Regions from separate parts of the Marinobacter sp. E2 genome, predicted to be linked through region 1. Evidence: predicted binding sites of a transcription regulator. Region 1 holds the regulator's gene; the other holds the start of a gene.
What was found. Region 1 encodes LexA, which represses DNA repair genes until DNA is damaged. Its sites were predicted from a motif close to CTGTNTNNNNANACAG; they were not measured.
Positions count from the first base shown of each region.

Region 2: the regulator LexA is predicted to act here: its motif matches at 1,298-1,313, upstream of recN (DNA repair protein RecN).

Region 1 is NZ_CM146911.1:2,525,194-2,528,571, forward strand. Features, by position in the region: gene AC0J1C_RS11500 (DUF1329 domain-containing protein) at 1-146, opposite strand, end outside; gene AC0J1C_RS11505 (DUF6586 family protein) at 407-913, shown strand; gene AC0J1C_RS11510 (hypothetical protein) at 965-1,228, shown strand; gene AC0J1C_RS11515 (cell division inhibitor SulA) at 1,232-1,732, opposite strand; gene lexA (transcriptional repressor LexA) at 1,776-2,384, opposite strand; gene AC0J1C_RS11525 (amidoligase family protein) at 2,606-3,378, shown strand, end outside.
Region 2 is NZ_CM146911.1:3,269,680-3,273,057, forward strand. Features, by position in the region: gene dnaK (molecular chaperone DnaK) at 1-424, opposite strand, end outside; gene grpE (nucleotide exchange factor GrpE) at 515-1,114, opposite strand; gene recN (DNA repair protein RecN) at 1,371-3,050, shown strand; gene fur (ferric iron uptake transcriptional regulator) at 3,148-3,378, opposite strand, start outside.

The DNA of each region.
Region 1 (3,378 bases):
CCTGCGTCATTGCCGGCCCGCTCGGCTCCGACCGGGGTAAGGTCTCCGCCCAGTCGTTCGGCTTCAGCGGCTGCCACTTTCGACAGGACTTGCCCTGAAAAACCCATACAAAATACTGCAACACCCGCTAGAACGTGACTCCGCATCCCTCTGGCCTCCAGAAATTCATGCTGTTGGTTCGCTGCGACCGCTGTTCCCGACGCACGCTGGTGGCCCTTTTTGCCAAATTCAAACGCCCGTTTCAAGTGATCGTTTGTATTTTATTGTGAAACACGCAACTCGCGTGCCCCCATCGTGGCAGCGCTCATGCAGAATTCAGGGCAAGGGCGAAATCTGCCGACAAAAATGGTATACTGCCGGGTCAACTTTTCCGGAGTTCATCCGCGTCTGATCGCGCAGGTATCCCATGGCCTCTCAATGGCATTCACTCGTTTCTCAAAAACTGTTTCTGGCCGGCACCTTGCTTCGGCAGATTGAACGCGCAGCTGAGGCTGGCGCCGGCGCTGCCGGCACGGAACAGGCCCTGCAGCGCGAGGCGGCTCTACAAGGCGCCATCGAGCTAATGCTCAGGGGCCGCCAACTTCTGTTGGTGATGATTGCCAGGTTGTATCAGGACAAATCAGGACAACCAGATACGCTCGGAGCGTTAGGCACATTGATCGGGAAGGAGTCCAGCGAGGTCATACGCTTGCGGGAGCTGGAGCAAACCGCCGGAAGCTGGTGGAACCACCTGGATCAGCTGGAAACGTCGCAGGGGCGGCCGCCGGCCACGCGGAAAACGGTCAGTGCCGAAAACATCATTGCCATCTCCGCCGAGACTGGCCCTGATCGCTCAGTATCGGCACTGCTCGAAACCCTCGCCGCTATCAAACAGTTCGCCAATGAGCTGGAAGAGCAACATAGCGAGTGGTAGAGCCAGACCTGCCCCGGATACCACGAATTCAACAACGTAAAGGCTTAATGAATGTCACCGTCGTTTTTTGAAATTGTTCAACTCAGCAATGGCGATTACGCGCTGCGCCGCATTGACGATGAGAGTGCGCCGCTGGTGAAGATCTCTTTCTCTGCGGAAGCCCGCGAAATGATGGAAGATCGGGATATGTCGGTTGCCAAGGCCATGATCGCCGCTGGCATTGAGGCGGTTGGCAACGTCACCCACGATATTGACTGGGAGGATGATGAGCTGGATGCCGTGGAAGACGCCCAGCCTTCCTACACCCTCCACTAAGGCTCAACGCTGCCTGAGCACAACGCCGTGGCTGTTGCCCTTGGCCGATGCCTGCTGCAGTGATTCGAGCGCAGCCCTGCCGAGCTTGCCCGTCCACATTACGACAGCATGGCAGGTGCCCGCGCTCAGGGCTCTCTCTGCCAGCTCCTGGGCCGGATATTCCGGCGTTGAGCGGAGCACCAGCAGCTCGCCAGCCACGATTCCGTGCATTTTCTGCCACTTGCTGACGAGCGCCTGGGGAGGATCGATCCAGGCCAGCCAGCGCTTCTCCTGGTTCAGCTGGGTGAGCATGGGCAACAGCAACTGGAAATTCTCCACCTGACCCTGCGGCAGGATGATCTCGGTCACGTTACCGGGGGCCTGGGAACCGGTGACACCCTCCGGCTCCGGGTTCCGCCGGGCACGGATAACCGTGCGTCGCTCGCGCGTGACATTCGCCGACATGGAACCGGACAGGGCATTCGGCTGGTAAGCGAGATTCTGGTTGAAGCTGAGTTGTTCCATAATTCACCCGTTATTCAAATGGTTCTGCCGTTGTCTGGGCCGATCAGTGCAGATCGGAGCGACGGATAACACCTACACCAAGCCCTTCGATGAACAGTTCCTGTTCGGCCAGGTCCACCTCAATCGGCGCAAATTCCTCGTTCTCGGCAATCAGGTAAACCTTGGAGCCCTCGCGTCGAAAGCGTTTCACGGTGACTTCGTCACCTACCCGGGCAACCACGATCTGGCCGTTGTGGACATCCTGGGTGCTGTGCACCGCCAACAGATCTCCGTCAAGAATCCCGATATCCTTCATGCTCATGCCACGCACCCTGAGCAGGTAATCGGCGGATGGCGAGAAAAACTCAGGCTGCAGTGTGCAGTGGTCTTCTATGTGCTCCTGGGCCAGGATCGGACTACCGGCTGCCACCTGCCCGATCACCGGCAACCCCAGATCCGCTTCCGCTTCCGGCAGTCGGATACCGCGACTTGCCCCGGGCACCATCTCGATGGCGCCCTTGCGGGCCAGCGCTCTCAGATGTTCCTCTGCCGCGTTGGCCGACCGGAAGCCCAGTTCCGACGCAATTTCGGCGCGGGTAGGCGGGTAACCGGTTTCATCAACGTATCGGCGGATGATGTCCAGTACCTGTGACTGTCTTGCTGTGAGCTTCATTGACCTACTCCGCTGGCTGAGGGCCTGAGTTCTGTCTTGACCGCTGTTTCAATGTCTTTACGAGCCTTTTCCAGGCCCTGTTTTTTTATACAGTAATCAGACTATATACAGTGTTTTATCCAGTGTAAAGCCGATCCGTCCAATTTCTTGCCCGCGCTTAACGGTGGTGTTCGCGGGTGTGTGTTATGGTGAACCAACGCCAACTCACACCAGGGAGTACCATGACACAGTCCAGAGCCTGCAGGATGCCGGATATTCTGAAGACACGGGAGGGAGACGACCGAAAGGTTGGCGTAGAAATTGAACTGTCGGGCCTTGGCTATGACGATCTGGTCGCGTTGTCGGCAAAGCTCCTGAAGGGCATTCCCGATCTCAGATCACGTTATGTGACCACCATTGAAACCGGGCTGGGTGAATTTACCGTTGAGCTGGACTCGGATCCCATCAAGGATCTGGATCTGACCGATGAACGACTTCCCGAATCCCTGCGCGAGTTCGGTGGCCAGGCGATGGATGTGATCGATGCCGCCGCAGAACGGATCGTGCCCCTTGAGATCGTCAGCCCACCGATCCCGTTTGCCAATCTCGGCGTGATCGAATCCCTGATGGACAACCTGAGGGAGGCCGGGGCCCTGGGCAGCCGGGAAGCCATCTACTTCGCGTTCGGTCTGCAGCTGAACCCCGAACTGCCGGACCTGCAGCCAGCTACCCTGGTTAGGTACTTCCAGGCATTTGCCGGGCTCTACGACTGGTTGAAACATCGACATCAGCTGGATGTCAGTCGCAAGTTCACCACCTACATCGAGCCATGGCATACCCGCTACACCGAGCTGCTGATGGAAGACGACTATCATCCGGATCTGTCGCAACTGATTGACGACTACCTGGAATACAATCCAACCCGGAACCGCGCCCTTGATCTGCTGCCCCTGTTTGCGCACCTCGACAGCGATCGCCTCGAACAGCACGTTCAGGACCCGCGCATCAAAAGCCG
Region 2 (3,378 bases), 740 kb from region 1:
CGGTGATAACCGCTTCGGTCACTTTCTCGCCCAGGTAATCCTCGGCGGTTTTCTTCATCTTCTTCAGCACTTCGGCAGACACCTGGGGCGGCGCCATCTTCTGGCCTTTCACCTCAACCCATGCGTCACCGTTGTCGGCCTTGGTGATCTTGTAGGGCACCATCTTGATGTCCTTCTGGACCACGTCGTCTTCAAACCGACGGCCAATCAGACGCTTGATGGCGTACAGGGTATTGTTCGGATTGGTTACCGCCTGGCGCTTGGCAGACTGGCCAACCAGGGTTTCGCCATCGTCGGTGTACGCGATGATGGACGGGGTGGTGCGATCACCCTCGGCGTTCTCGATTACCTTTACCTTGTCGCCATCCATGATGGCCACACAGGAGTTGGTCGTTCCCAGGTCGATACCGATGATCTTGCTCATTGAATCACTCCAATTCTTCTGAATGCTTTCATGGAGGCGCCGCCTCCGCTGTCGCTATTTACTGGCTATATTGGCGCTTTAATCGGCTTTTCAAGCCTGCTCATCAATTTTTGGCGCATCTTCCGCCTTGGCGACCACCACCATGGCAGGCCGCACCACACGACCATTAAGCAGATACCCTTTCTGCACCACGGCCACCACACTGTTGGGCTCGGCATCGGGCGCCGGCACCATCGACATGGCCTCGTGCTGCTGCGGGTCGAACGGCTCGCCCACCGGGTTGATCTGCTCAACATTGAATTTCTTCAGGCTGGACATGAACAGGTTCAGGGTCATCTCCACGCCCTCACGGATGGAAGCCACCACCTCGCCGGCGTTTTCGTGGCCTTCGGTGCTTTCCACCGCTTTTTCCAGACTATCCGCCACCGGCAGCAGTTCCTTCACAAACTTCTCCAGGGCAAACTTGTGGGCCTTTTCAACATCAATTTCCGCCCGTCGACGCACGTTCTGCATCTCGGCCTGGGCCCGCAGCATCTGCTCCTGGTATTCCTGAACCTGAGCCGCCAGGGCATCCGCCTCGGAGGCTTCACCCTCGGGAGCCTCTTTTTCAGAGGCCTGGGCCTCATCTTTTGCGGCTTCAAGGGCTTCGCTCAGCTCTTCATGTTCTTTGCGATTCTCGTCAGTGCTCATGACTACTCCTGCTTGGTCTCAAGCGGTTCGCACCAGGGCGACCGGCCAATCGTGTGTTCGGCCATGACAGGCCTGAAAAACGTCGTTGCGAACGGATATGGGGCCCTGCTCTCAGGTTTCAACCATCTGCTGCCTGCATTCCTGAAGAAAATATCCGGAAGGGATTTGCATACAGGCAAAACCCTGTATATATTCACAGCAACTGTATACATCCACAGTGTTTTGCCGGACTCAGAAAAACGCGGAGGTTATCTGCATGCTGACCCAACTAACGGTTTCCAATTACGCCATCGCCGAGCGGGTAGAACTGCAGTTTGGCAAGGGCATGACCGCACTTACCGGTGAAACCGGCGCCGGCAAGTCGATTGTGCTGGACGCCCTGGGCCTGGCCATGGGCGGGCGTGCCGACGCCGGGGCGGTGCGCCACGGTGCCAAGCGTGCGGACATCACCGCCACCTTCGATGTTTCCGCCATACCGGAAGCCGGAGACTGGCTGGCAGAGCACGAACTGGACGACGAAGACGACTGTATCCTGCGCCGTGTGATCAGCAAGGATGGTCGCTCCAGGGCCTACATCAATGGCCAGCCCTGCCCCCTGAACCACCTGAAGGAACTCGGCGGCCTGCTGATGGATATCCACAGCCAGCACCAGCACCAGTCTCTTTTGCGCAAGGATACCCATCGCAAACTGCTGGACGAATTTGCCGGAGTTGAAGGCCTGGCGGCGGACACCCGGGAGGCCTGGAAACGCTGGCACCAGATCCGCCAACGACTGAACGAACGGCAACAGAATGCGGACGAAGCCGAGGCCCGCCTGCAACTGCTGCGCTATCAGGTGGAGGAGCTGGACCGGCTGGCCCTGGAAGACGGCGAGCAGGAACAACTGGAGCAGGAGCAGGCCCAGCTCAGCCAGGCCGACACGGTTCTGCACAGCAGCCACCAGGCGGCCCTGCTGTGCACCGAAGATGAGAACAGCGCAGCCGACCTGGTACGTCAGGCACTGCACCAGCTGGAGCAATTGCCGGTGGAAGTGCCGGCCCTGACCGATACCATCCAGATGTTGAACGAAGCGCAGATTCAGATCACCGAAGCCGGTGACAACCTGCGCCACTTTGTAGAGGATTACGAAGCCGATCCTGCCCGCCTGGCGGAAGTTGAAGAACGCCTGAGCGCCATCTACCAGATGGCACGCAAGCACCGCATAACACCCGAAGAACTGCCGGAACTGCATCAGCGCCTGAGCGCTGAACTGGCGGAACTGGATGGCGGAGAAGGCAGCCTGGAGCAGCTGGAAGCGGAGCTGGACGAGCACCGCACGCGATTTGACGAGCTGGCCGGGGAGCTGTCCGAGGCCCGCGCCAGAGCCGCAGCCGAGCTGGACCAGCGCGTAGCCGCCGAACTGGCGCAACTGAGCATGCCCAACATGCAGTTCATCACCCACTTGAACCGCAGCAACGGCACCGAGCCCGCACCTCATGGTCTCGAAGACATCGAATTCCTGGTCAGCGCAAACCCGGGGCAACCGGCCCGCCCGCTGGCCAAGGTTGCCTCCGGCGGCGAACTGTCACGGATCAGCCTGGCCATCCAGGTGGTGGTTGCCCAGACATCCACCACCCCCACGCTGGTGTTCGATGAGGTGGATGTGGGCATTGGCGGCGGCACGGCGGAAGTGGTTGGTCGTTTGCTGCGCACCCTCGGGGGCAACGGCCAGGTACTGTGCGTGACCCACCTTCCGCAAGTGGCGGCCCAGTGCCATCAGCACCTGTTTGTCAGCAAGTTCACTGAGCGGGATGCCACCTTCTCGAAAATCGAAATCCTGGACGACCAGGGTCGGATCAGCGAAGTAGCAAGAATGCTGGGCGGCGTGGACATGACCGAACACACCATCGCCCATGCCCGGGAAATGTTTTCCAAGGGCCAGGCGACACACCACTGAGCATGAGATAACCGGACTATTCCCCTCTCGATCCTGAGAGCTGTTGAGGCGGGCCTTGCACCCGCCTCTTTTTTTACCATCCGGCCTGGAGAGAGGATCAGGACTTGAGAGGTTTGACGTACAGAATCAGGCTGTGATCAACAATTTCATAGCCGTGTTCTTTGGCAATCTTTTGCTGGCGCTCTTCGATCACCTCGTCAACAAACTCGATCACCTCACCGGTCTGGGTACACACCATATGGTCGTGATGATCATCCCCGGCCATCTCGAACACGGCGTGGCCACCTTCGAAGTTGTGGCGAAGCACCAGGCCAGCGGCCTCGAACTG